3 regions of the Cupriavidus sp. KK10 genome follow, and region 3 is predicted to be linked to each of the others. Evidence: predicted binding sites of a transcription regulator. Region 3 holds the regulator's gene; each other region holds the start of a gene.
The links. The regulator FNR, encoded in region 3, switches genes on or off when oxygen is low (the NO sensors DNR and NnrR bind a similar motif). The targets are predictions, from matches to a motif close to TTGATNNNNATCAA.
Positions count from the first base shown of each region.

Region 1: a site for FNR is predicted at 5,413-5,426, ahead of KB879_RS38670 (hemerythrin domain-containing protein). Genes of this name have one in related genera too.
Region 2: a site for FNR is predicted at 7,134-7,147, ahead of hemN (oxygen-independent coproporphyrinogen III oxidase). Genes of this name have one in related genera too.

Region 1 covers NZ_CP073678.1:1,550,661-1,560,121, reverse strand. Annotated here, with positions in the region: gene KB879_RS38695 (adenylate/guanylate cyclase domain-containing protein) at 1-146, opposite strand, end outside; gene KB879_RS40105 (LysR substrate-binding domain-containing protein) at 334-753, opposite strand; gene KB879_RS40100 (hypothetical protein) at 680-1,045, opposite strand; gene KB879_RS38685 (LysR family transcriptional regulator) at 2,138-3,076, opposite strand; gene KB879_RS38680 (tripartite tricarboxylate transporter substrate binding protein) at 3,237-4,241, shown strand; gene KB879_RS38675 (maleylacetate reductase) at 4,254-5,336, shown strand; gene KB879_RS38670 (hemerythrin domain-containing protein) at 5,530-6,150, shown strand; gene KB879_RS38665 (IS5 family transposase) at 6,362-7,336, shown strand; partial or broken gene KB879_RS38660 (amino acid permease C-terminal domain-containing protein) at 7,528-7,654, opposite strand; gene KB879_RS40730 (hypothetical protein) at 7,737-8,135, shown strand; gene KB879_RS40725 (hypothetical protein) at 8,183-8,488, opposite strand; partial or broken gene KB879_RS40720 (MFS transporter) at 8,471-8,641, opposite strand; gene KB879_RS40715 (transposase DNA-binding-containing protein) at 8,634-8,759, opposite strand; one part of gene KB879_RS38635 (IS3 family transposase) at 8,857-9,461, opposite strand, start outside.
Region 2 covers NZ_CP073677.1:6,500,252-6,509,712, forward strand. Annotated here, with positions in the region: gene rnk (nucleoside diphosphate kinase regulator) at 1-314, opposite strand, end outside; gene KB879_RS30380 (hypothetical protein) at 512-688, opposite strand; gene KB879_RS30385 (Cd(II)/Pb(II)-responsive transcriptional regulator) at 853-1,308, opposite strand; gene KB879_RS30390 (hypothetical protein) at 1,513-1,866, shown strand; gene htpX (protease HtpX) at 1,992-2,870, shown strand; gene arfB (alternative ribosome rescue aminoacyl-tRNA hydrolase ArfB) at 2,880-3,284, opposite strand; partial or broken gene KB879_RS30405 (DUF1294 domain-containing protein) at 3,447-4,021, shown strand; tRNA gene KB879_RS30410 (tRNA-Arg) at 4,092-4,167, opposite strand; gene KB879_RS30415 (cytochrome c5 family protein) at 4,628-5,521, shown strand; gene hemN (oxygen-independent coproporphyrinogen III oxidase) at 5,595-7,073, opposite strand; gene KB879_RS30425 (ABC transporter substrate-binding protein) at 7,248-8,390, shown strand; gene KB879_RS30430 (cell wall metabolism sensor histidine kinase WalK) at 8,376-9,461, opposite strand, start outside.
Region 3 covers NZ_CP073677.1:5,028,015-5,037,475, forward strand. Annotated here, with positions in the region: gene infB (translation initiation factor IF-2) at 1-1,167, opposite strand, end outside; gene nusA (transcription termination factor NusA) at 1,259-2,734, opposite strand; gene rimP (ribosome maturation factor RimP) at 2,731-3,219, opposite strand; gene rluB (23S rRNA pseudouridine(2605) synthase RluB) at 3,521-5,419, opposite strand; gene scpB (SMC-Scp complex subunit ScpB) at 5,425-6,279, opposite strand; gene KB879_RS23460 (sulfite exporter TauE/SafE family protein) at 6,849-7,607, opposite strand; gene fnr (fumarate/nitrate reduction transcriptional regulator Fnr) at 7,686-8,411, shown strand; gene KB879_RS23470 (hypothetical protein) at 8,473-8,718, opposite strand; gene KB879_RS23475 (membrane protein) at 8,715-8,924, opposite strand; gene ccoG (cytochrome c oxidase accessory protein CcoG) at 8,969-9,461, opposite strand, start outside.

The sequences.
Region 1 (9,461 bases), on a different replicon from region 3:
GGCTCGCCGCAAGCGTTGCAGAAGCGCGCCGCCGGGCTCAGTTCGTGGCCACAGCGCGCGCAGAGGCGCGCCAGCCGGTTGCCGCATTGCTCACAAAAATTGGCGCCAATGGCATTCTCAAACCCGCAAATTGTGCAGCGCGCCATGGGAGCCTCCCCGGACTTCCTCCGGGTAAATTAAACGCCCCATTGCCTTTCATCGCAAGACCGACTCGTCTCTGCATGATCGCCTGGATCGGGCTGAGCATTGCGCGGCGCACTTGGGGCGCTCCTCTGCCCTGCCTACTCTCTCAAGGTCTCGATGATCTGTTCGCGCAGCCACTGGTTACCCTCGTCATTTGTCGAAGCTTTCATGCCAGTGCACCGTGACTTCGACTTCGGGAATCTTGACCGGCAATGGATAAACCGCGAACTGCCCGTGCTGGTTGAACGCTTGCGCCACGCGTCGCGGTAGCGTGACCATCCAGTCGGTGCGCTGCAGGATCTGGGGCGTCACGGTGAAATGCGGCACCTGAAGCGCGATACGCCGCTGCAGGCCGGCGGCCAGCAGTGAGTCGTAGATATTGCGGTGACTACTTTCACTTGGCGCCACCGCGATATGGGAGAGCTCGAGAAAACGCTCCGCGGACAGGCTGCGCGCCGGCAGCCCGGGGCGCTTGCGTGTCATGCACACGTAGTCCTCATGAAACAGCAGCGCATATCGTGTTACCGGCCTGAGAGCGGGCAGATTGCCGATGGCGAAAGAGCTGGCCAAGCCGCAAGGCTTCTTCCACCTGAGCTACCAGCAACTGCCTGACCTCCAGTTGCGTTTGCGGCGCGACCCGCTGCAGCTTTTCGCATAACGGGGGCAGGAAGACCTGTTCTCCGATGTCGGTCATGGAAAGGCGAAATACCCGTTCGCTGGTGCCGGGGTCGAAATGTTCCGTGTGGCGCAGGGCCTCGCGGATCGACGAGATGGCGCGCCCTACCGGCTGCGCGAGTTGTTGTGCGGTGGGCGTAGGCAGCATGCCCTCGGGGGTGCGCACGAAAAGCGGATCGTCGAACAATGTGCGCAGGCGCCCCAAAGCATAACTAATGGCACAGGCTGCCGACTTGGTGCCCGCTTTGGCCGCCTGGGCGCCGCCTGTTCGAGCAACGATGCATGTGTCTTGGGCACGACGAGTATCGTCAAACCCAGTCCAACGCGCAGCGCGTGCTCCAGATTGACGCCCTTGCCATTCTCCAGCTTGGACAACATGCCGACGGAAACCCGCAATGATTTCCAGCCTGATCAATGGGCATGCCCTTCCCCTGCCCGCGTTGCTCGTATCCGGTCACCAAGCTGGTCAATGCTTCGGGATTGTCACGCGTTATGGCGGAGTTGGATCAGGAAGCGGCCTCGGCATAGATGTGGAATAACTTTCACGAAAGTGAAATTATACAGAGGTGACACCTCACGTCGATGGCCCCTCCCTTTGAAAGCCGTCTTTACTTGTTGTGGGTCGTTTTCTGGTGGTTAATTGCGTTTTTATTTCACTGCGAAACAACGTACCTGTGGTGTTGTTGAAGATCGTCATTCGTGCGAGCCGCGCTCATCGTTCATGCGAACGTAGCCTTTTCACGCTCATCATTCATGCGACTTTAGCGTTTCAATACGAAACAACGTTCCTGTGGGGCGTTGCGCACGCTCTGCGAAGCAACTGCGATTTTGGCCAGTTCGACGTAGTCTCACGAATGCTGAGCATCCATGGCCTTGACGTTGCCTTTCAGCAACTGTCAAATAGCGTACTTTCCGACGAAATTCGCATAGAAATCAGAGCCTTTGGGCCGTGCGAGCGGTCGCGCATATGGTAAGCACCGGTCGCACGATATCTGATCCTCAACAACGCCTGAGCCTGCAATCGCGTCCAACGTTAATGCCGTCGATGTTCTCGGCAGACGTACGACGGGGGCAGCCGGCGTTCGCGCACTTGAATGCCACCGTCATTGCCAACAGGTCGGAGATATCGGGGGCGGGCCGGTGGCACAATCGCTTCGCTCTACCATAGCCCGCTACTATGCCCTGCGGCACACCGGGACGTCATCACTCGTGTGCCTCATTGACGTGGTCTTCCGAACAGTCTTTTGCGGAGATCGCGAAAGCCGGCCCCCCGGCCGTCTTACGCCAGCACGGCTTCCCCTGCCATCGCCTGTTGCCAGGTCGGCGGGCTGCCCATGCTGGCGGTCAGGTGGGTGCAGAAAGCCTTCACTTTCGCGCTGGCATGCTGGGTGGCGCGCAGCAGGTAGATGCCGCCGGGCACCTGTGGCAGCAGGCCGTCAAGCGCCAGCTCCACCAGCCTGCCCGCGCCGATATCCGGCCCGACCGACCAGTCGGGCATCAGCGCAATGCCGAGGCCCTGCAGCACGGACAGCCGCCGCGCATCGCAGTCGTCACACTCGAGCGCAAACGTTGCCTCGGCGGCGTGCGCCGGCGTCAGCAGCTCACGCCAGCCGCGCATGCTGGTGCTGTGGCCACGGTCGATCAGGCGGTGCCTGCCGATCTCGTCGGCATGCGCCGGACGGCCATGCAGGGCCAGATAGCCAGGCGTCGCGCAGATGATGTAACGCTGGCTGGAGATGCAGCGGGCAACCAGCGAGCTGTCGGCCTGCTGGCCGACGCGGATCACGACATCGAACCGTTCGACCACGGGATCGACGATGCGCTCGGTCAGCGCCAGCTCCACCGTCAGCCGCGGATACTGGGCGTACAGCGCGCCGAGGTGCGGCACCACGTGGCGCCGGCCGAACGCGGGCAGGCACGCGACCCGGATCAGTCCGCTGACGCCCTGCTCCAGCGCCGTCACGGCATCGCGCGTATCGCTCAGCTCATGCAGGATGCGCGTGGCGCGCGCGAACAGCAGTTCGCCGGCATCGGTGCGGACCAGCGCCCGGGTCGAGCGCGTGAACAGCGGCACCCCCAGTTCGCGCTCCAGCGTATCGATTTGCCGCGCCACCGAAGAGGCGACCAGGCCGCGCTGGCGGGCTACCGCCGAGAAGCTGCCTGACTGGGCGACTTCGACAAAGATAGACAGGTTTTCCGCGAATCGGCTGAACTCCATTTTTGCAATCTCCGCAAAGGCGTTGCGCAGGCGAACCGGCTTCCCGCACGATGCGGCCCAGTCTAACATCCAGTGACCGATCCCGGCACGTCGGCTTTTAGCAAATAAAGCAAAAGTGGAGGATGCCGGGCATCCCGATCACAGAGAGGAGCAGACCCCAATGGAGACTACCGCAGCAAAGACGATCCGGCGCTTCGCGCTGCCACGGCTAGCGGCAGCGGCGCTGGTCCCGGTGACGGCCGCGTCGATGTCCCCCGCCAGTGCCCGCGCCGAAACCTGGCCGGCCAAGCCGGTCACGCTGATCGTGCCCTATGCCGCCGGCGGCACCGTGGACAAGGTGGCGCGGCAGATCCAGGAGGGCCTGCGCAAGCGCCTGGCGCAGCCGGTGATGATCGACAACCGCGCCGGCGCGGGCGGCACCATCGGCACCGCACAGATCGCGCGCAGCGCTGCGGACGGCTACACCATCGGCATGGTATTCGATGGCTTCGCCACCGAGTCGCATATCTACCCGAAACTGCCGTACGCCTCGCAGAAGGACCTGACCGGCGTCTCGTACATGGTCCGCTCGCCGATGGTGCTGGTCGTTCCTGCCAGCTCGCCGTACAAGACGCTGCAGGACTATGTCGCGGCGGCGAAGAAGCCAGATGCCGTGTCGTACGCGTCGGTCGGCGCCGGCAGTTCCAACCAGCTGGTGGCCGAACTGTTCCATGAAGCCGCGGGGACCAGCGGCACGCATACCCCGTACAAGGGCGGCGGCCCGGCCATCAACGACCTGCTGGGCGGCCATGTCGATTCGATGATCGCCAGCCTGCCGCTGGTGATGCCCTACGTGCAGGCCGGCAAGCTGCGCGCACTGGCCGTGACAGCCGCCCAGCGCGACGCGCGCCTGCCGGGCGTGCCGGCAGTGGCGGAGTCCTACAAGGGCTTCGAGGCCTATTCGTGGGTGGCGATGATCGCGCCGGCGCGCACGCCGCTCAACGTCCTCGGCAGGCTCGCCGCCGAGGTCAACGCCACGCTGCGCGATCCGGCCATCGGCAAGGTACTCAGCGACGGCGGCTTCGATGTCATCGCCGGCGACAGCGCCCAGGCCAACAAGCTGATACGGGAAGAATCCGTCCGCTGGGGCCGGCTTATCAAGTCGCGTCATATCGTCATTGAATAGGTGCCTGGCATCATGCAACCCTTTATCTACCAGACCCACCCGCAGCGTATTGTGTTCCGTGCCGGCGCGCTCGCGACGCTCGGCGCCGAAGCCGACACCCTGCACGCACGCAAGCTGCTGGTGCTCTGCACCCCCCAACAACGCGACCTGGCCGAGCGCGCCGCCGAGGTGCTGGGCGCGCGCTGCGCCGGCATCTTCGATGGCGCTGTCATGCACGTGCCGGTAGAGCAGGCGCGGCTGGCGCGGTCCTGCGCGGCGGAACTCGGCGCCGATGCCGTGGTGGCGATCGGCGGCGGCTCGACCATCGGGCTTGGCAAGGCCATTGCCCTCGAATCGGACTTGCCCATCCTTGCCGTCCCGACGACCTACGCCGGCTCGGAGATGACGCCGATCTACGGCCTGACCGAAGGCGGCCTGAAGCGTACCGGGCGCGATGCACGCGTGCTGCCGCGGACGGTAGTCTACGACCCCGACCTGACCCTCGGCCTGCCGGTGGCGATGAGCGTGACCAGCGGCATCAACGCCATTGCCCACGCCGCCGAAGGGCTGTACGCGGGCGATCGGACGCCCGTCAGCGACTGGATGTGCCGGGAAGGTATCGCGGCGTTGGGACGTGCGCTTCCGGTGATCGCGACAGCCGATGGCGAGCGGGACAGCGCCCAACTGCGCGCGGCCAGGAGCGATGCGCTGTATGGCGCCTGGCTCTGCGGCGCCGTGTTGGGCAGCGCCACTGTTGGCCTGCATCATAAGCTGTGCCACACGCTTGGCGGCAGCTACAACCTGCCCCATGCCGAGACGCACACGATCGTACTGCCGCACGCGCTGGCCTACAACGCGCCCGCGGCACCCCAGGCGATGGCGGCAATTGCCGCCGCGTTGGGCCGCCCTGACGCCACCGGCCCGCAGGCGGTGTTCGACCTGGCTGCTTCTTTGGGTGCTGCCGTGGCGCTGCGCGATATTGGCATGCGCGAGCAGGATCTCGACCGCGCCTGCGAACTGGCGCTGCTGGCGCAGTATCCGAACCCGCGGCCGCTGGCCCAGAGGGAAATCCGGCAGCTATTGGATGATGCATTCCACGGCCAGCGGCCGGGCTGAAATGCGCCCTTGCGCGCCCTACTCCAGCCCCCCTAGCCGCCATTTGCGCACTTCCGCATCAGCGCTTAGCGCTGCATTGATCTGCGTCAGACTCAAATCATGCAGGGAAACTATTGCGTCACTGAGGGCCCCGCGAGTCCCGATATCGTATCGGACTCAACGGTCTGCTTGCCCAGCTTCCCAGGAGGGCGCCATGGCCACCCCGCTCGTCACCTCGCTTCCGACCTCAGCTTCCGCCGCGCTTTCCACCCCGAGCCCGACACCGCTTGCCGCCTGGCATAGCGACCATATCCATTTCGCCTCACTGCTCGACCTGCTGGAAAAGCAGATCAGCAACTTCCATCAAGGCGAGCAGCCCGACTACGGCCTGATGGCCACGATCATCCAATACCTGCGCAACTATGGCGATTGCGTGCACCACCCCCGCGAGGATGTCGCCTACGCCCTGCTGGTGGAACGAGATCCGGGCACGCGGATCATCATCAGCCGGTTACTGCAGGAACATCGCGTGATCGCCACGGTCGGCGCGGAATTGCTCGACCGCCTGCGTGAAGCCCAGAGCGAGGTGGTCACCTCGCGAGCGGCACTGGAAGCGGCCGCCGCCACGTACCTGGTGTACTACCGCAACCATCTCTCCACTGAGGAGAAACAGGTCATGCCGCGTGCCGCCCGGTTCCTGACCGAAGCGGACTGGGCGGAGGTCGCCGCCACCGATCCGGCCAGTGCTGATCCGCTATTTGGCGCCAATGTGCAGAAGCGCTTTGCGACCTTGCGCAAACAGATCGACAGCGAAGCGAACGCGTCCATGCACTGAACCATCGACCGCTACGCTGGCCTGCCGGGCCAACGGCCCGACTCAAACCTTTGCCGCATCCGGATTCCGCAACTGTGCGGGCTCATGGCATTGGTGTTTTCCGCAGCGTCGCAGCGCGACAGACGCTTTAAGGCAAAGCTGAATAAGTCCACCGCTGACGGACGCTAAGCGTTATAGACGGGACATTCGACGGGAAAGGCAGAACCAGGCGATGAAGCAGATGACGCTGGCAGTGGCGGCCGATCAGGGCGCGGGATTCGAGGCACGTCGCAAACGCACGAGGCGTGAAGATTTTCTCGAAACGATGAATACGATCGTGCCTTGGGTCGATCTGTGCGCGGTGGTCGAGCCGTACTACCCGAAACGCGGCAACGGCCGTCCGCCGATCGGCCTTGAGCGCATGCTGCGGATCCATTTCATCCAGCACTGGTTCAATCTGGCCGACGAGGCCTGCGAAGAGGCGCTGTATGACATTCCGAGCCTGCGCCGCTTTGCGCGCATCGACCTGGGGTGCGAGTCGGTGCCTGATGCCACGACGATGCTCAATTTCCGGCACCTGCTCGAAGAGCATAAGCTGGGAGAGAAGCTGTTCGCCGAAGTTGGCAGGGTGCTGCAGACCATGGGCGTGAAGCTCAACAGCGGCACGATCGTGGATGCTACGCTGATTGCCGCGCCGAGTTCGACGAAGAATGAACAGAAGGCGCGTGACCCGGAAATGCATCAGACGTGCAAAGGTAAGCAGTGGCATTTTGGCATGAAACTTCACATTGGCGTAGATAGTCAGAGCGGCCTGGCCCATAGCGCCGTCGTCACAGCGGCCAACGTGCATGACAAGCATCCGCTGCCACAACTGCTGCATGGTCGGGAGCAACGGGTCTATGGCGACAGCGCCTATGCGAGCCAGAAGGAGCTGATTTACAGCAAGGCGCCAAAGGCTCGCGACTTTACCAACAAGCGCACGCGTCGTGCCGACCAGGTCGACAAAGTGGCGCGCAGGAAGAATCGCAACAAGTCGAAAATCCGGGCACGGGTTGAGCACGTATTCGGTATTGTGAAGCGGTTGTGGGGCTTCACGAAGGTGCGCTATCGCGGCCTGGCGAAGAACGCCAATCGCGCCTTCGTCGCGCTGGCGCTGGCTAATGTGTACCTGTGCCGAACGCGGCTGATGGCACAGGTGCGCCCGTAATGGGCCAAAAGCGGGCAAATCGCCCGCTTTTATAGCCCGCAAGGGCAGGAAGACGCGAATAACAGTCGCTTCCACAGCGAAATACCCTTTCATCAACCGGCCAAGCGTCAATTCAGAGGCTTGTTCAGCGTTGCCTTAAAGGCGGTACCTTGCCCTGCGGAAAGAGGCGGCGGACACGCAAGGCCCCTCTGCTACCTGACGCCACTGTGCAGCACCGCATTAGCGGCGCGCGTACAGGAAGTAGATCGACAGCCCGATCCCCACCCAAGTGAGGAAGTCGATCCAGGTCAGCGCTTGCAGGTGCGCCATCAGGAGAGCAGCCGCCTGCGCCCCGAATCCGCATGTTGTTGCAGCCTACTCTTCAACCCGGACTTTCTGTTCGCTAGCCACATTTGGCCGCATGAGCCGCCGCCTGTTCGAGCAAGGCCGCATGCGCCCTCGGCACGACGAGCATCGTCAAACCCAGTCCGTCCATCACGCGCAGGGCATGCTCAAGATTGACGCCCTTGCCGTTTTCCAGTTTGGACATCATGCCAACGGAACACCGCCCACCACCACCATTCTTCTTGTTGACAAACGTGGGCGAGCCCGCCAGCCTCGTCCTGGCCGCACGAGCTCACCCGCCTGCAATGGCGACCGGACTATCGTGTCCAGCAAGGCAAGGCAGTCCGGTTCAGCTTGGCTTCAATGCCCGCAGCCGCAGAAGCTCGATGCCCGCGCGGCCATGCATCTGGCGCTTGAGGAACTTGAGCCGGTTGACGTGACCCTCGGTCTGGCCATTGCTGCCATGGCAACTTGAAGGCCGCCCGCACAGCCGGTAAGTTGGCGCGTAGGCTTTGCGCGAACCTACGCATCTCCGCAGCGCGACAGACGCCTCAACCATCGATCGAACTGCCGCGGACTTCGCCGGTGCATGAGCCCAAGAAACTCCCGCGCGAGGCTGCGGAGCTCGCCCACCACAGGTTCGATCTTGCACAGCGTCTGCAGGAAGCGCTCGTGGTCCGCACTCCTGAGCTCCTCGACGGCGAGCTTCCTCCATCCTTCAAGGCATCCGAACACGCGCCGGGCCGACGGGCACGGCATCGTGCGCACGGGTGCCTGGACAAGCGGTACCTTGCCCTGCGGAAAGAGGAAACTCAGGACGTAGATCATGAACAGGCACATGAAGAACGCAACCCAGAACATGATCGTACTGAGACTCCGTCCATCCCGGAACAGGTGTCAGATGGGCGCGTTGTCCGCCTTGTCCGCTTCCGGCAATGCAAAGTTGTCCCCAGCCTGGGGCCGGTAAGACGGCTCAAGCCGCTGTAGGCAGGGCCGCAAACCGCTTGAGCAATTCCTTGGCGCGCCGATCCCGCCGCGGATCACCAAGATCCAGACTCTCAAATTCCTCGTCCACCCATGCCCCCGACTCGTTGCTCATTGCCGCTCGAAAATCCGAGAGTAAACGCGAGTCTGGCGAAGTTAACAACCCCTTACCTCGAAGTTTCGGCGGTTGTCAAGATAGTTGACGCGTCACTTCATGCGGACTGCTTTAGTTCTTGCGGCTGCATCCGCTCCGGATTGAGCCAGACTTCGTTCTCCAGCTCCCAATTGCGCGTCGATCGAGACCAACGCTGCGGATTGCGCGCCTTGGCCTCTGCGTACACGCCCTTGCGCTGCGCGAGCACAGCAGCGGCTACACCGTTATGACGCTGCGCCGGCGTGACGAATTTCAGGCCGCTGTGCTTGTGCTCGTGGTTGTACCAACGCACGAACTTCTTCGTCCAGGCACGGGCCTCATCGACACTGCCAAAGGGCCTGCGTGGGTAGTCAGGCCGGTACTTGCAAGTGCGGAACAGCGACTCGGCGTACGGGTTGTCGTTGCTCACGCGCGGCCGGCTGAACGACGCCACCACCCCCAGGTTTTCCAGGGTGGCGAGCATCGTCGCGCCTTTCATCGGGCTGCCGTTATCCGAGTGCAGCACCAGCGGACGTCCCGCCAGGCTCTCGGCCAGACTGGCACGCCGCATCAGCAGCGCGGCCAGTTCCGCCGATTCCGCCTCATGCACTTCGTGACCGACAATCTTGCGGCTGAACACGTCCAGCATCATGTACCAGTAGTAATACCGTCCCTTGACCGCCG
Region 2 (9,461 bases), 1.5 Mb from region 3:
CGCGCGCCCAGCAGCGCCTGGCCCACTGGCGACAGCACCGACAGGCGGCCGGCATCAAAGTCGGCCGCGTCGGGGTACACCAGCGTCCAGTTGCGCGGGGCCTGCTCGCCCGGCAGGTTGCAGACCAGGCGCGTGTTCATGGTGACCACGTCGGTCGGGATCTCTTCGGGCGCGACGATGGTGGCGCGCGCCAGCAAGCTGTCGAGCATGTCCTCAAGTTGCGCCGAGCCGGCGCGGCTGGCGATGCGCTCCAGGCGGGTCACGTCGAGTTCGGTCAGGTACAGGGTGGCGGTATTCGTTTTGGTGGCCGTCATGGCGGGTCCTCCGGCAGTCAGGTGGTTGGCGCGGCCCGGCCAGCATGGCAGGCGGCGGCGGTCAGGTCTGGCAGGTATGGCGTTTGCGCGGCAGCGCGGACATCAACGAATCCGGCGCGGGCCTTGCGGCAGTGGCCGGAAAAACTGAAAACGCTGGCTCGGGCCCGGTTCGGCCCGGGCCCCGCTATGGAGACGAATCAGGCTGGGAACCGGGCGGAATCAGGCGGTGCGCTGATCCGGCGGGGAGAGACTGCGCGCGTGGCGCGCTGGGGCAGGATGTTGGCCGTGGCGATCGCGCACGCGTGCGCGCGGCCGGTCCGCATCAGGCGGACAGGCGCATCGGGCATCGGCGTCAGGCGATCAGTCATGGTCATGCAGAATGTTTGATAAGGGGCAGCGGATGGTTCTCTGAACAGGCGAGCCGCGTAAGTCGTTGCTCACTACATCGCTCACTGGCTGCGCTGCCGCCGGGGCCCGTGCACCGCAGTGGTGCGATCACGGGAACAGCCATCGTAGCACAGCGACGCGCCTGCGCGCCTCACCCGTTGGCAGCATGCCCGGCCTCGTGCGCGCCCGCATGGCATTCACAGGCCGCGCCGGCCGCGGCCTGCTGCAGGTTCTGCAGGATGCCGCACTCACTGGCGGGCTGGTGGTGGTGGCAGGTCTCGCGCAGCGCGCGCAACTGCCCCTCAAGCGCCTCCAGCGCCACCCGCTGCGCATGGATCTGCGCGATCTGGCGGTCCAGCAGCGTATTGATGTCGTCGCAGTCCTGCGACGGATTGCGCTCGAACTCACGCAGCCGCCGTACATCCGACAGGCCCATGCCGAGCGAGCGGCAGTGGCGCACGAAATTCAGCTGGACCAGGTGGCCGTCGTCATAGCGGCGATAGCCGTTGGCCTCGCGCCGCGGCGCGTCGAGCAGGCCTTCGCGTTCGTAATAGCGGATGGTCTCAACATCGCAGCCGCTGGTACGGGAGAGTTCGCCGATGCGCATGATCCATGGTCCTCGCTTTGTACCCTGTAACTACTACAGGGTTAGTGATAGTGTAGGCCAGTCCGGCAGGTCTTGTCAGGGTGCCAGATGCAGCACTTATTGAACGGGTGACGCCGGCGTGCGACGGGCCCTGCGGGCGGCGCCTGCGCCATGCCGCATCCTGTAGAATTCCTTCCACATCTACCGATAAACCGTCCCCCCTTCGTGCGCTCCCTCCGGCTACTCCTGCTGGTCATGATGCTGGCCTTCCTGCCCCTGCCGGGCTGGGCGGCAGCGTTCGCGCACGCCGTGGTGGCCACCGGCGAGATGTCGGCCGCGCCAGCGGCCGGCATCGGCAACGACGACGCTGCCGGAACCGCCGCAACGGGCGAGCCGTCACCCGCTTCCGAAGCCGCCGAGCCGCAGTGGCAGCCCGGCGCCGACCTTGCCGAGCAACTGCTGCCGGCATCTCCCTTGCGCCTGGCCGCCTGGGGCGGCCGCGCCGGACCGCCGCGCTATGCCGGCGCCCCGCTGCCCGACCCCGATCTGCCGCGGCTGCCGCGTCCGCCGAGCGCCTGAGTCCCACCGGCGCGGCCTGGCCGTGCCCGCCTGTTCCTGCGTGCCGCGCCTGAGCGTGCGGCGTGCGTCTGCGGCCCGTCCGCATCCTGGCTGTACCGCCCTACACACCACTGCTCCACACACACATGAAACGCGTATTGCTTTTCCTGGCGACCAACCTCGCCGTCATGCTTGTCCTCAGCATCACCGCCAGCGTGCTGGGGGTGAACCGCTTCCTGACCGCCAACGGCCTGAACCTGGGCACGCTGCTGGCGTTCGCCGCCCTGATGGGCTTCGGTGGCGCCTTTATCTCGCTGCTGATGTCCAAGACCATCGCCAAGTGGTCGACCGGCGCGCAGGTCATCACCCATCCCAGCACCAGCACCGAGTTGTGGCTGGTGCAGACCGTCGAAAAACTGGCGCAGCGCGCCGGCCTGCCGATGCCGGAAGTCGCCATCTACGATGGCGAACCCAATGCCTTCGCCACCGGCGCGACCAGGAACAGTTCGCTGGTAGCGGTGTCCACCGGCCTGCTGCAATCGATGTCCCATGAAGAAGTGGAAGCGGTGCTGGCGCACGAGGTCGCACACGTGGCCAACGGCGACATGGTCACGCTGACGCTGATCCAGGGCGTGGTCAACACGTTTGTGATCTTCCTGGCGCGCGTGGTCGGCTACTTCGTCGATTCGATGCTGCGCAAGAACGATGAGGAATCGAGCGGCCCGGGCATCGGCTACATGGTCACGGTGGTCATCTGCGAAATCGTGTTCGGCATCCTGGCCAGCATCATCGTGGCCTGGTTCTCGCGCCGCCGCGAATTCCGTGCCGATGCGGGCGCGGCCGGCATGATGGGCACGCCCACGCCGATGGTGGCGGCGCTGCGCCGCCTGGGCGGCCTGGAGCCGGATGGCCTGCCGCAGAACATGCAGGCGATGGGCATTGCCGGCGGCAAGTCGTGGATGGCGCTGTTCTCCAGCCACCCGCCGATCGAGCAGCGCATTGCCGCGCTGCAATCGGCGCGCTGATACCAGACGCTATTCGAACACCCGGCCGCGCAGCGACTTGACCTGGCCGCGCTGGCTCTTGCTGTCCAGCCGGCGCCGGCGCGAGGCCAGCGTCGGCCGCGTGGGCCGGCGCACGCGCGGCGGCGTGGCCACGCTGCGCACCAGTTCGTGCAGCCGCCGCACCGCTTCGTCGCGGTTCTGGTCGAGGCTGCGGAACTGCTGCGCCTTGATCACCACCACGCCGTCGCGCGTGATGCGGTGGTCATGCAGCGCCAGCAGGCGCTCCTTGTGGTCGGGCGCGAGCGAGGAGGCATGCACGTCGTAGCGCAGGTGCACGGCATTGGACACCTTGTTGATGTTCTGGCCTCCCGCACCCTGCGCCCGGATCGCCGTGATCAGGTATTCGTGATGGGGGATGACTAGGTCGTCGGTCATGGCCGTATCATAGCAAGCGCCTCTGCGCCCGCTGCGCGGCGACGATCGCATGCCGGAGCCCGCGCCGGGAAGCGCCCCCGGCTCCCGCCGGAACGAACTGACGGTGGCCGGCCGCAGGTCTTCGCCTACACTTGCTGCCTCATACCAACACTCGGCAAAGATATGCGAAAAGCGGGTCGCATCAAATCGTGGCATGCCGAGAAGGGTTTCGGCTTCATCAACGTCCATGCGGACACGAAAGATGTCTTCTTCCACATCACGGCATTGCAAACGCGCGCCGTGACGCCCAAGCCCGGCGACCGAGTCAGCTTCGTACTCTCCAGGGGGAAGGATGGCCGGATACAGGCGCTTGACGTCGCCATCGCCGGCGCGCCCAGGCAGGCCGAAGAGGCAAGCTGGCTGCCAGCGCTGGCCGGCCTCGCGGCCGTGGTGGTCATCACCGCCTGTGCCCTCGGTGGCTACCTGCCCCGGCAGGTCGGCATCGCCAGCCTCCTCGCCAGCATCATCGCGTTCCTGGCCTACGCGGAGGACAAGGCGCGCGCCCGCCGCGACGCATGGCGCATCCCTGAAGCCCATCTGCACCTGCTCGCACCTGCGGCGGCTGGCCAGGCGCGCTGGCCGCCCAACATCTGCTTCGGCACAAGAACCGCAAGGCGGCGTTCCAGGCAATTTTCTGGGGAACCGTCGGGCTGAACATCGGCGCGATGGTGCTATGGAAGACCGCCCTGGCTGCATGACGGTATCGGGCTTCGGCCCGGCACGCGTGTCCACGACCGGCGTCACCGCACTACACATCGGGAAGAAATTTGGCGCGCCCGGCTGGGATCGAACCAGCAACCCCTGCCTTCGGAGGGCAGTACTCTATCCATTGAGCTACGGGCGCACAGGACGGTTTTGCAACCGGTTTGTGGGTACAGCGGTTGCGGCGGGCGAGTGCCGCCGCAGGAAAGTCGCATAGGATACCGCTTTTGCCCCGTGCCGTCCATGCGGGCCCGCCATGGGCTTCAGGGAACGTCTCGCAACCGCCGCTTTTTGGCACTGGCGGGGGGCCTTTGGCGCTATAATCGCCAGCTATTTGCGTCAAATCGTGCCCGCCACACCGCCGATGCAATGAGTCGACCGGGGTCAAGGCCGCGCGGCTTGTTGTCGGCGACAATCAGGCCCGGTCCGGGAGACAGTCCGCAGCGCGCAAATAACGACAGACCCAAGTCAGGCAAGGGCCGCAGCCAGCACGGGCGGTCCGGATGGGGCCGGACAGCGGTCAGCAAATGACCAGACCGGGCCAGAATAAGCACGCCGAGCGTAAGCGGCCAGAAGGTTTCCTGCAAAACTGAGAGTTCTGTATGAGCGACGTCCACAACGAACACGACGAACACGAGTCTCCCATCAAAACCCCGAAGCAGCTGATCGCAGTCGTGATCGCGGCTTTCCTGGTGCCGATCATCGTGATCATTCTGCTGGTCAACTTTGTCGGACACGGCTCGACGGAAAGCGCCGGAGTTGCCACCACGGCGGAAGCCGTCAACGACCGCATCAAGCCGGTTGCCTCGCTCGAAATCAAGGATCCCAACGCGCCGCGCGTCTTCAAGACGGGCGAGCAGGTCTACAAGGAAATCTGCGCCGCGTGCCACGCTACCGGCGCCGCGGGTGCACCCAAGTATGCCAACGCCGGCGACTGGGCCGCGCGCATCGGCCAGGGCTTTGACGGCCTGATGAAGTCGGTGATGAACGGCAAGGGCGCGATGGCCGCGCGCGCCGGCACCACGCCGGACGACTACGCCGACTACGAACTGGCCCGTGCCGTGGTTTACATGGCCGATGCCGGCGGCGCCAAGTTCCCGGAGCCGGCTGCCCCGGCTGCCGCCGCGCCGGCGACCGCCGCAGCCCCTGAAGCAGCCGCCGCTCCGGCCGCCGCTGCCGCGCCTGCACCGGCAGCGCCCGCTGCTGCGGCCCCGGCAGCTGCTGCCGCCGCACCCGCTGCTGCGCCGGCCGCTTCGGCCGACGTGGGCAAGAAGGTCTACGAGCAGGTCTGCGCCGCCTGCCACGCCGCCGGCGTAGCCGGTGCGCCCAAGTTCGGCGACAAGGCCGCCTGGGCGCCGCGCCTGAAGGAAGGCATGGACGCGGTCCACAACTTTGCGCTCAAGGGCAAGGGCGTGATGCCGCCCAAGGGTGGCTACGCTGGCCCGGACGCGGACGTGATCGCCGCCTCGGACTATATGGCCAGCGCCGCCAAGTAAGTCCTTCCGCTGCAAACGAAAAGCCCGCGCAATGTGCGCGGGCTTTTTTTCGTCCGTACCGCCTGCGCGGCCGCTACACCACGCGCGAGTACCGCGGCACGAAGCGCACCGGCTGCGCGCCATCGTTGGCGGCAGCGGCCCGGGCACCAGCGTCCGCGGGCCGCGCGGCATCCTCGCGCAGGTAACGGTCGAACACCATCGCCACGCGCCGCACCAGCAGCCGGCCCAGCGGCGTCACGGTGATGCGTTCCGGCGCGCATTGCACCAGCCCGTCCGCGCCCAGTGCGGCGAGGTCGGCCAGCTCAGGCGCAAAGGCCGTGCTGAAGCGGATGCCGTGGCGCGCTTCCAGCGCCGGGATATCAAGTACCCCGTTGCACATCAGGTCGCCGATGATCTCGCGCCGCAGGTGGTCGTCGGCGTTCATCGCCACGCCGCGCGCCAGCGGCAGGCGGCCGTGGTCGAGCGCGCCGTAGTACTCGTCCAGCGTGCGCGCATTCTGCACGTAGCGCCCCGCGATCGCGCCGATCGCGGAAATGCCGAGCCCGACCTGGTCGTAGCCGGCGTGCGTGGAGTAGCCCTGGAAGTTGCGCTGCAGCCGCCCTTCGCGCTGGGCCACGGCGAGGTCGTCGTCGGGCAGCGCGAAATGGTCCATGCCGATATAGACGTAGCCCTCGGCGGTCAGCCGCTCGATGGTGGAGACCAGGATGTCGAGCTTCTCGCCGGCGGGCGGCAAGGCATTTTCGTCGATGCGGCGTTGCGGCTTGAACACATGCGGCAGGTGCGCGTAGCTATAGACCGAGAGCCGGTCGGGACGCAGCGCCAGCACCTGCTCGATGGTGCGGCCAAAGCGCGCCGCGGTCTGGTGCGGCAGGCCGTAGATCAGGTCCAGGCTGACCGAGCGGAAACCCAGCGTGCGCGCGGCATCCACCACGGCGCGGGTCTCTTCGAAGGGCTGGATGCGATGGATGGCCTGCTGGACCTCAGGATCGAAATCCTGCACGCCCAGGCTGACGCGGTTGAAGCCCAGTTCGGCCAGCAGCGCCATGCGGGCGTGGTCGACGCGGCGCGGATCGATCTCGATCGAATGCTCGCCCTCGGCCGCCAGCTCGAAATGCTCATGCAGCAGCGCCATCACGCGGCGCATCTCGTCAGGGTCGAGGAAGGTCGGCGTGCCCCCGCCCCAGTGCGACTGCAGCACCTGGCGGCGCGGCCCGAGCCGGCCTGCCACCAGCGCCATCTCGCGGCCCAGGTAGTTGACGTAGCGGGCGCTGCGGCCATGGTCGCGCGTGATGATCTTGTTGCAGCCGCAGTAGTAGCAGATGTTCTCGCAGAACGGGATATGCAGGTACAGCGACAGCGGCGCCGGCGCATCGGCTCGGCAGGCGGCCAGTGCGTCGTGGTACAGCGACAGGTCGGGGCCGCTGCGGAAGCGGTCGGCCGTCGGGTACGAGGTATAGCGCGGGCCGTTGCCGTCGATGCGGCCGGCCAGCGCGCGGAAGTCGGATAGCGCGCGGCGGTCGGGCGCAGGGGAGGTCATGGCAGACGGGGTCATGGGGGCGCGGGGGTATGGGTGTGTGACGGCCCATCGTAGGGCCGCACCGCCGCTGGCGCGTTGACCGCCGTCAAGCGCGGGCCTTGGACCTGCGGGCGGCGGGCGTCACATTGGTGTCATGTGTGGCGGATACGCTGCGCGCCACCGTCGGCCTGCGCGTCACCTGCCCCTGCAATGCCAACTCCCGACCAGACTCCGATGTTTCCGCCGTACCCACCGCTGCGCAGCCACCTGGCAGCGCCGGCCCGGCAACGGCGCCGCCTACTTGCCGCCGCCGGCGCGGCACTGGCCCTGCCCGCCTGGCCAGCGCTGTCGCAGACGCAGGCGCAGGCGCGCCGCACGGTCGTGGTCGGCCACCTGCTCGACCGCGGCGGCGCACAAGCCGACCTTGCGCGCGACTACCTGGCCGGGGCCAAGGTCATGTTTGACGCCGTCAACGCCGGCAACGGCCCGGTGCGCATCGCGCACGTCGTCCGCGATGCCGATCCCGACCCGCACCGCGCGCTGGCGCAGGCGGTGTCGCTGGCCGATACCGACCGCGCCGAGCTGCTGTTCGGCCCCGGCGACCGGCTGTTGCCGGCGCTGGCCGCATCGGCCGAGCTGGGCCGGCGCGGCGTCCAGATCGTGGCGCCGCTATCGGGCCTTGGGCTGACGGCCGACAACGTCTGGTTCACCCGCGCCGACTACCAGGCCGAACTGGACGCGGCGGTACGTCAGCTGCGCAGCTATGGCCTGACCAGCATCGCGCTGGCCCTGGCGCCGGACTTCGCTGCCCCCTCGCTGGCCCGGCTTGAGGCGCAGACCGGCGCGCGCGCGGTGCCGCTCGACGCCAATCCCGATGCCGCCGCCCGGCGCATCGCCGCCACCCGCCCGGGCGCGGTGATCGTGGCGGGCGATACCCTTGCCTACGCGGGGCTCGGCCGCGCGCTGGCGGTGCAGGGCTGGTACGGTTTCCTGGTCGGGCTGTCGTCGGTCAGCGCCACCGCCGCGCGCGAGATCCTGGGCGCTGGCTACAGCGGGGGCATGGTGCTGACCCAGGTCGCGCCCGGGCCGCAACAGGCCACGCTGCGGGTGGTGAAGGAACACGTGGCGCGCATGAAGCAATACCTGGATGAGCCGCCGTCGCCGGCCACGCTGGCCGGCTATATCGGCGCGGCGTGGCTGGCGCGCGCGCTGGCTGGCCTGCGCGGCAGCGGCGCGGCCGAGATGCGGCGGGCGCTGCAGGGGCGCGTGGACGTGGGCGATTTTTCGCTCGACTTCACGCACGGGCAGCGCGGCTCGCAGTACGTCACGCTGGCGGCGTCAGCCGCGCGGTAAGGACAGGCGCGCGCGCAGGCCGCCTTCAGGGCGGTTACTCAGGGTCAGCTCGCCGCCATGGCGCGCGGCAATGTCGGCCGCGATCGACAACCCCATGCCGACCCCGCCGGTGGCGCGGCTGCGCGAGGATTCGACGCGGTAAAACGGCTCGAGCACGCGCGGCAGCTCGTCGGGCGGGATGCCGGGGCCGTTGTCGCAGATGTCGATCAGCACCCGCTGCGGGCTGTCGGTCAGCACGATGCTGGCCGCGCCGGCGTAGCGCCGCGCATTTTCCAACAGATTCACCACCGCGCGCCGCAGCTCGGACGGGCACGCCAGCAGCGGCTGCGCCTGGCCGCCGAGCGCGACCTCGTGGCCGGTCTCGGCGGCATCGTCGACCACCGCCTGCAGCAGCGCCAGCACATCCACGCGCTGGCGCGGGCCGCCGGCTTCGTCGCGGTCGCGCAGGTAGTACAGCGTGGCATCGATCAGGCCGTTCATCTCGGCTAGGTCCTGGCGCAGCCGGTAGCGCACGTCACGGACATCCGCGCTGTCCATGCGCTCGATGCGCAGGCTCATGCGCGTAAGCGGCGTGCGCAGGTCGTGCGACACCGCCGCCAGGAAACGCGATTGCTGTGCCAGCTGCGTGCGGATGCGCTGCTGCATATGGTTCAGCGCCTGCGCCGCGGCACGCGCTTCGGCCGGGCCGGCGCGCTCGTCCAGCGGCGCGGCGTGCACGTCCTGCGCCAGCCGGCCGGCACCGCTGGCCAACTCCTGCACCGGGCGCGCCAGCAGGCGCGCGCCGGCCCACGAAGCGGCCACAATCGCCGCCACCTGGAACAGCAGGCCCAGGTGCGGCGGCCAGGGCCAGCGCGGCGGCGGCCGGGGCGGCATGCGTTCGCCGGACACCCCGGCGGGCGCGCCTTCCGGCCGCGGCCCGGGCGGCCACGCCTCGGGCCGGGGCGGCGGCCCGCCGGGGCGGTCACGCAGCACGCGCTCGCTGCCCGGCCGCGGGAACAGGCTTTCGATCACGGTCATGCCAAGCAGGTGCATGGCCAGCATGATGGCAGCCATCACCACGAACAGTCGCAC
Region 3 (9,461 bases):
CACGGAGACGGTTTCCGGCACGTGCACTTCACGCACGACCGGCTCGGTCGGCGCCTGGAAGCTGCTGCGGCTGTCGTCATGCTGCTGCTGCCTGCCGCCGCGGCCACGCGGGCCACCGCGCCAGCCGCCCACGCCACCCGACGTATCGCCACGGGTCTTCAGGCCGCTGCCCTTCTTGCGGCTGCTGTCGTCCTGCCAGCCCGCCTTTACGACCTTGCCCTTCTTGTCGGCGGTTGCCGTGGTCGTGGTCGTGGTGACCGGCTTCTTTTCGTCCTTCTTCGCTTCCGTGGTCGCACCGGCCGGCTTCACCGGCTTGTGCAGCGTACCGGTCTGCTCGGCCTTCTTCTCTTCAGCCTTGCGCTCGGACGGCGCCTTCAGCACGCGCGGCGGGGCGTTCAGCATCTGCTGGATCGCGCGGGCCTCGGCTTCGGCAGCCTCGCGGCGCTTGCGCGCAGCGACTTCCTGCTCGGCGCGGGCCTTGTCGGCAGCAGCCTTGGCCTCGTCGGCAGCCTTCTGCGCCTCGGCGCGTTCGGCGGTTACGCGTGCCTTCTCGTCCTCTGCCTTCTTGCGCGAGGAATCCTCGTTGGCCTCGGTCACGGCGCGCGATGCGGCAGCCTCTTCCTCCGCCTTGCGGGCGGCGAGTTCGGCCTGGCGGCGCTGTTCAGCCTCCAGCGCTTCCTGGCGGGCGCGGCGCTCGGCTTCTTCACGCTCGGCTGCCTCGCGGGCGGCCTTGGCTTCAGCTTCCTGGCGCGCCAGCAGTTCAGCCTGTTGGCGTTCATCCTCGTCGCGGCGTGCTTCCTCGACAGCATCGGCGACAGGCGCCTGGGCTTCGGCCCCGTCGGCCTGGGTATCGGGCGCAGCTTCGTCGCGCTTGATCAGCACGCGCTTCTTGCGCACTTCCACCTGGACCGTGCGGGTCTTGCCGGTGCCATCCGACTGGCGGATCTCGGAGGTTTCGCGCTTGGTCAGTGTGATCTTCTTGCGGGAGCTGTCGTCGGCCTGGCCGTGCGAACGCTTCAGATAGTCCAGCAGCCTGGTCTTATCCGATTCCGTGATGATGTCTTCTGGCGTCGCTTTGCCCACCCCAGCCGCCTGCAATTGTTCCAGCAGGGCAGCTGCGCTGCGACTCAGTTCTGCGGCCAGTTGGGCAACTGTTGTGCTTGCCATTCAAACCCTTTCAATGCTTGGTTTCTACGTCGGGACAAATCGTTGCGGAAAGCGCGCCCGGGCCAAGTGTAGGCCGGCCCGGGCGTGTCCCTCAGTTGAACCAATGTTCCCGTGCTTTCATGATCAGCGACTTGGCTTCTTCCTCGCTGACACCGGTCATCTCGACCAGCTCGTCCACGGCCAGTTCGGCCAGGTCGTCACGCGTATGGATATCGCCTTCGGCCAGCTTGCCGATCAATTCCGGGTTGAGGCCGTCGAGCGAGCGCAGGTCCTGCGACACCTCTTCCACCTTTTCTTCCCGGGCCAGTTCCATCGTCAGGAGCGCATCACGCGCGCGATTGCGCAGCTCGTTGACGGTGTCTTCGTCAAAGGCCTCGATCTCCATCATTTCACTGATGGGGACATAAGCCACTTCTTCCAGCGTGGAGAAGCCTTCCTCGATCAGGATGTCGGCAACTTCCTCGTCCACGTCCAACTTGGCCATGAACAGCTTGCGCACGACATCGCTCTCTTCGGCCTGCTTCTGCGCCGATTCTTCCTGCGTCATGATGTTGATCTGCCAGCCGGTCAGCTCGGACGCCAGGCGCACGTTCTGACCACTGCGGCCGATGGCGACGGCGAGGTTTTCCTCGTCGACCACCACGTCCATGCTGTGCTTCTCTTCATCCACCACGATCGACTGCACCTGCGCCGGCGCCAGCGCGCCGATCACAAATTGCGCCGGGTCTTCCGACCACAGCACGATGTCCACGGCCTCGCCGCCGATCTCGTTACGCACCGCGGTGACGCGCGTGCCACGCACGCCCACGCAGGTGCCGATCGGGTCGATGCGCTTGTCATGCGCGACCACGGCGATCTTGGCGCGCACGCCCGGATCACGGGCAGCCGCCTTGATCTCCAGCAGGCCCTCTTCCATTTCCGGCACTTCGTTCTCGAAGAGCTTGATCAGGAACTCGGGCGCGGTGCGCGACAGTTCAATCTGCGGGCCGCGCGCGGCGCGGTCCACATTCAGGATATACGCACGCACGCGGTCACCGGTGCGCAGGTTTTCCTTGGGGATGATCTGGTCGCGGGCCAGCAGCGCTTCCACGCGGCCGGACTCGACGATCAGGCCCTTCTTGTCGGCGCGCTTGACCGTGCCGGTCATGATCTTCTCGCCGCGATCCAGGTAGTCGTTCAGGATCTGCTCGCGCTCGGCGTCGCGGATGCGCTGCAGGATTACCTGCTTGGCAGCCTGAGCACCGATGCGGCCGAACTCGACCGACTCGATCTGCTGCTCGATAAAATCACCCAGCTCGATGCTGGGGGTTTCATCGCGGGCTTCGAACAGCAGGATCTGCTTGTCCGGCTCTTGCAGGCCCAGCTCGTCGGGAACGACCAGCCAGCGGCGGAAGGTTTCATGCTCGCCCGACTCGCGATCGATCGCGACACGGATATCCACGTCTTCCTCGAAACGCTTCTTGGTGGCCGAGGCGAGCGCCGCCTCCAGGGCACCGAATACCACATCCTTGTCGACGTTCTTCTCACGCGCAAGCGCATCGACGAGCAACAGAACTTCGCGGCTCATTGCTTGTTCCCTTTTCTTTGATTTCCTTTGAAGTCGATCACCGGCACCAGGCGTGCCTTGTCGACATCGGATACGGCAAATTCCAGCAGCGCCGGGCCATCTTTGCCCTCGAACTCCAGGCCAATCTTCTCCTCGCCCGCCGCGCCGGTGGGCTCGCGCAGGATGCCTGTGAAGTTCTTCTGTCCGTTGACGGGCAGGCGCAGCGTCACGCGCACCTCCTCGCCGGCAAAGCGAACGTAGTCGGCCAGCTTCTTCAGCGGCCGGTCCAGTCCGGGCGACGAAACCTCGAGGCGTTCATAGTCGACGTTCTCGACTGTGAACACGTGGGTGAGCTGGCGGCTCACCTTTTCACAATCCTCGATGGCAATGCCGGTTTCAGGCTGATCGATATAGACACGCAGCAATCCGGCCGGGGCACGCTCGAGCTCGACCAGCTCATATCCCATGCCGCTTAGGGTGGTTTCGATCAAATCTGCCAGATGCACTGTTATCCCGAGTAATGGCCATCAACACCGTGGCAGGCAAACCCGCCGGTGCCGTCCGGGACGACCCTGCTGCAGCCCTGCCTGTCCGCCATCCCCCCGCTCCAGCGGAGAGAACCGAAAAACGGGCGAACCAAAAAAAAATGGGCGCAATGCCCATCATTCGCCCATCCTCGACGAGGATGGCTTTTTGAATAGACTTGAATTATACGCGGATTATGTCGAAAAGGCAAAAGCCAGACATTTCCGCGCACTGAACCCGGCGCCGGCGGGCATTCAGCCCGCCATGCGCCGCAATCAGCGCTTATCGGTTGCCGCCGCGGTTGCCACCACGGTTGCCGCCGCCACCGCCACTGCCTCCGCGCGGGGAACGGTTACCGCCCGGTTTCGACGCCTTCGGCATCACATTGCCGTTGGCTTCGCCACCGCCACGACGCGGCTTGCCCTGACCCTGGCCGCCCAGACCGCCCTGGCCACCCTGACCGCGCATGCCACCCATGCCGCCCATGCCGGCGCCACCGCGCCCCTGGCGTGCGCCAGTGCCGCGCCCGCCACCCAGGTTGGCCGCGTGCGAGGTCAGCAACGTGGGCCCGTGGCTGATATAGCCCATCGAGGTCCTCATCGGATCCGGCTGGCTGCTGCGGCCGCCGCCACCGCCCCGGGCACCGCCCTGGTCGAAGCGCGGCAGGCCATCCATACCCGTGGGCATCGGCATGCCGGCAATCGCGGCTTCGGTGCGCTGCTTGCGCCCGCCCACCTTGGTAGCGCCCTTGGGGGCCTGCTCGCCCTTGCCGGGCACCTTCAGGCCGACACCGGCCATCAGCGCCTTGACGTCATTGGGCTCGACTTCCTGCCAGCGGCCGCGCTTGAGGCCGCGCGGCAGCAGGAACTGGCCGTAGCGGGTGCGGATCAGGCGCGACACGGTCAGCCCGACCGCCTCGAACATGCGGCGCACTTCACGGTTGCGGCCCTCGGTCAGGGCCACGTGGTACCACTGGTTGACACCTTCGCCACCGCCGTCGGCAATGCGCAGGAAGTTGGCTTCGCCGTCATCGAGCTTGATGCCGTGCAGCAGGCGCTGACGGTCGGCCTCGGCCAGCTCGCCCAGCGTGCGCACCGCGTACTCGCGCTCCACGCCGTAGCGCGGGTGCATGAAGCGGTTGGCAATGTCACCCGACGTGGTGAAGATCAGCAGACCTTCGGTATTGAAGTCCAGGCGGCCCACCGCGACCCACTTGCCGCTCTTGATGCGCGGCAGGCTGTCGAACACGGTCGGACGGCCTTCCGGATCGGACTGGCTGACGATCTCGCCGGCGGGCTTGTGGTACAGCAGCACGCGCGGCGGCTTGGTCGACACCTTGCGGTGGATCAGCTTGCCGTTCACGCGGACCTGGTCCGCCGGCAGGATGCGCTGGCCGATATGGGCCGGCAGGCCGTTGACCGAAACGCGGCCCTGCAGGATCAGTTCTTCCATCTCGCGGCGCGAGCCCAGCCCGCCCTCGGCCAGCACCTTGTGCAGCTTGGGCGCGTCGTCGTCAGCCGACAGCTCGCGCACCGGCTTGGCCTTGGTGCGCGGGATGACGGTGTCTTCAGTGTCGTACTGCTCGGAGATCACGAAGCGGAACAGGTCTTCGCTGCTCGCCGCGGTCTTGTCCCCGCCGCCCTGGCCCTTGCGGGGCGCCTGCGGCTTGCCGCCATCCTTGCGGCGGCCCTGCTGCCGCGCGCCGGCGCCCTGCGCCTCGCCCGGCGCCGCCGCCTTGCCTGAGCGCTGGACCGGCTTGCGCTTGCGGCCGGGCTGCTCGGGCTTGTCGGTGCCTTCGGCCCTGGCCGCGCGGTCCACCTTGTCTGCCTTGCTGGTGCCCTGGCCGCCCTGGCTGCCCTGGCCGCCCTCGCCCTGCCCCGTCTTGCGCTTGCCGCGGCCGCGCTGGCCACCGCGCGCGCCGCCCGCCGCCTGGGCGGCGCCCGCTTCACCGGCATCGGCCTGGCCGCCGGCGCTGGCGCCTTCGGCGCCCTCGCCGCGGTCCTGCGTTGCCTGGCGGCGCGATGCGACCAGGTTCCTCAGCCCGCGGCGCAGCCCCTTGCGGCGGGGCGCGGCTTCGCTGCCCGATCCGGGTTCTGCGGCGCCGGTGTCGGCGGGTGCGCCCGCATTGCGGGTGTCTTGCTCAACGGAATCAGACAAGATATTCACTATCGGATGTTGCATGTTGTTCAGTTCGGCACGCGCTCGTCGTGCTCGCTCGGGTGCGGCGGGGTGCCGTTGTCCGGCAAATCGCCCCGCGCCCCGTCCGGATTGGGTGCGGCTGGTTCGGTGGAAGCGGCCTCGGCGGCATCGTCGGCTGCAGCTTGCAGCGGTTGCACGTCAAAGCCATTGGCGCCTTGGTCGACCGGGTCGGTCGTCTCGGCTTCGTTCGCGACGGATGCTTCGGCCACATCCGCTGCCTGCGCGGCGGGGTCGGCAAATGCTTCCTCGTCGGCACTGGCTGCCTTGTTTGCAGCCAGATCTTCAAAATTGATGGCCTGTTGTTCCAGCAGGGTTGCCTGCGCCTGCGCCTGGGCGTCTTCCAGCGGCGGCAGCTCATCCAGCGTACGCAGCCCAAGATCGTCCAGGAATGCCTTGGTCGTCGCATACAGCGCCGGCCTGCCCGGCACGTCGCGGTGTCCGATCACCTCGATCCAGCTGCGGTCCTCAAGCTTCTTGACCACTTCCGTGCTGACCGTTACGCCGCGGATTTCCTCGATATCGCCGCGGGTCACCGGCTGCCGGTAGGCAATGATCGCCAGTGTTTCCATCACGGCGCGCGAATATTTTGGCGGCTTTTCGGGATTCAGCCGATCGAGGTATTCACGCATTTCCGGCCGGCTCTGGAAGCGCCAGCCGCTGGCCAGGGCCACCAGTTCCACGCCGCGCGGCCGCCAGTCCTGGCGCAGTTCCTCAAGCAGCACGCGGATGGTGTCTGCGCCGACGTCGTCGTCAAACAGCCGCCGCAGGTCATTGACGCGCAACGGTTCCTGCGCGCAGATCAGCGCCGTCTCGAGGACGATCTTCGCCTCTTGGGTATTCATGTTGATGGTGTGCAGCCTGTCTTTGCACCTGCTCCCGGACGGATCCGGGGCATCGGAGATTTTGGATACAGCGGTACGAAAGCCACCGCCATCTCATTGCGCAGCTAGCCGGATACCTGCTGCATCCAAGCCGTGCACTTCCCTATCTTTGCATCGAGTTGCCGGGTCGTTCCGGCAGGAGATCGTTCGCGTGCCGTTATGGATCGGCCAGCAAACCTCTTGCGTAGCGCGCCCGCACATATCGGACGTCGCTGTCAGCGAACTGAAGGCCTCGGACGCAAGAAAAACGGGTATCGGGAGCAAGGCCGGCATCGCCAACACCGCAGTGCCAGCCGGACTTTTGAACCAGATCTTTTGAACCGGATGGACTGCGGGGACGGGACGGGCATCGAAAACCTTCCGCTTCCCCTGCCCTGAACGCGCCTTCTGGTAGGAAGGCCGCCTGGCGCTGCTCGCCCGCTGCTTACCGCGGCTCATTCTATGCCGCGCGATACCGCAATGTTGGCGATTGTATGGCATTCCCGCCCCCGCCTGCAACCATCATCCGTTGCCCGGGCGGCGCCGGCGCCTCAGAACACCAGGCAGAATCCATGCTCGGCCAGCGAATGTGGCAGCAGCACCGCTCGCGCAATGCCAAGGGCGCCGAACGCCATCACCGCCAGGCCGGCCCCCAAGCGCACGCCGGGACGTCGCGACAGCGTACGCAAGTAGCCCGCGAGGCCGGACAGCACCAGCAGATTAGGCAATGTGCCGAGCCCGAACACGCCCATCACGAGTGCGCCGGACGCCGCGTTGCCCGCCAGCAGCGCCAGCGTAAGCGCCCCATAGACCATGCCGCACGGCACCAGCCCCCACGCCAGGCCCACGCCATAACGCCGCGCCAGTCCGCTTCGCGCCCGCACAAACGCCGGCATGGCGCCTGCCAGGCCACCCAGCCGCCGCGCCACCGTTGCGCCGGCGCGCGCCGCCAGCCGCTCCAGCCAGTCGACGGTAAAAGTGTTGCCGCGCAGCAACCGCCAGCCCGACCACAGCAGCATGACGCTGCCCGCGCCGAACAGCCAGCGCTGCACCGGCAGGTAATCCTGCTTCCATGCCGAGGCACCGAGCGCGCCTAGCGCGGCACCAAGAAGCATATAGGTCGAGATCCGGCCCAAGTGCATAGTCAGCAACTCGGCCAGCCAGGCGGCGCGGCTGGGCACCAGACTGATCGTCACCGTCGCGCCGCGGCGTTGTTCCACGGCCAGCGCCACGCCGCCGCACATGGCAGCGCAGTGGACTCCGCCCAGCAAAGCCAGCAGAAAAACGCTGATCAGCACGCCAAATGTCAATTCTTACTCCCTACCGCATCACATCGCACGGTAAAATGTCCTAATCGCGCCCTCGCTGCCATTTCTAGCAGGTTCCAATTGCTCACCTCCATTCCCATTACCGAGATGTCGCCCCGCTGCTCCACCTGTGCAATGGGGCAGCTGTGCCTTCCGGTCGGCATGTCGCAGCAAGACCTCGCCAAGATGGACACGCTGGTACAGGAACGCATCCGCGTGCACAAGGGTGAAACCTTGTATCGCATGGGCGATCCGCTCACCGCGGTCTACGCCGTGCGCTTTGGCACGCTCAAGACCCACGTCACCACTGAAGACGGCCGCTCGCAGATTACCGGCTTCCACCTGCCCGGCGAAATCGTCGGTCTCGACGGGCTGGGCGAGATGCAGCATGCCTCCGATGCCGCCGCCCTGGAAGATACCGAAGTCTGCGTGGTCCGCATGAGCGAACTGCAGTCCCTCTCGGTCGACCTGCCATCGCTGCAGCAGCAGTTCCTGCGCCTGATGGGCAAGGAAATCACGCACGACCAGCTGATGCTGGTCACGCTGGGCTCGATGCGCGCCGAGGAACGCCTTGCCGCCTTCCTGATCAACCTCTCTGAGCGCCTGTCGGCGCGCGGCTATTCGGCGTCCGAGTTCGTGATGCGCATGAGCCGCGAAGAAATCGGCAGCTACCTGGGCCTGAAGCTCGAAACCGTCAGCCGCCTGTTCTCTCGCTTTGCCGAAGCCGGCCTGATCCAGATTCGCCAGCGCCACGTCAAGCTGGTGGACATCGACGGCATCAAGCAACTCTACAGCCGCTCCTGCTAAGCGGCCAAGCGCTGCCAGTGCCGCATCCGGCCATGGCAGCGCAGACCTCACGCCAGTCCGCTCATTCCAGTTCGTCGGTATCGCTGAGCCGCGTCGGCATGGTGTAGAGCGTCAGTCCGCTGGACAACGCGCAGAACACCCAGGCCATCAGGAAGCCGATGGTGTAGACCGATTCGCGGGACGCTTCGATCGGCTGGCCGAAGAAGTTCAGGTCACCGGGATCCACCACCGAAAACACCGTCGCGGTCGCAAAGCCAGCCATCAGGAACGCCGGCCAGAGTACCCACATCAGCCAGCGCAACCTCATGGCTGCCTCGCTGCGGCAGCCTTGGGCGGCGCGGCATCGGCCTTCTCCACCACCAGGCCATGGCGCGTTGCACCCTGCACCGGCATGTCCGGATGCGTGGACGCCAGCCAGATCGTCACGCCGCACGCCACCATCGCCACCAGCGGGCCGCTCATCAATAGCCACGGCCACGGCTCCTTCCACCACGGATTGCCTTGCTGACTCATCTTGCCCCCTTCATCTTGACGACTAAGTCCGCGTCTGCCTAGCTTCACAAATCGCGCGGCACGATGAAACTGGTGGATTGCCGGATTTCGGCCTGCCCCCGCTCCGTGCCTTCGCTCGTCACTGTCACGTTGATCTTGTGCGTGCCCCGCGCCGCGGCCTCGATCGGCACGCGGATCCGGATCGGCAGCAACCGGTTGGACGTCGGCGCCAACGATTCGGCCTGCTTGTCGTACTCCACCTTCAGGTTCTTCAGCTCGTCGCTGTCGGCGCGCACGCTGATCTTCATCGGCGCTTCGGTGGTGTTGATCAGCTGCAGGCGATAGACGTTCTCGATCCAGCGGCCTTCCACTTCACGGCCGAGCGCACCACGGTCGCGGATGATGTCGACCTTCAGCGGCGTGCGCAGCGCGATCGACGCCATGAAGCCGCCCAGCAGCACCACCCAGATCACGGAATAGATGATGACGCGCGGACGCAGCAGGCGCTTGCGCGATGCCGCTGCGGACAAGGCCTTGCGCATCGCGTTTTCCGAGGTA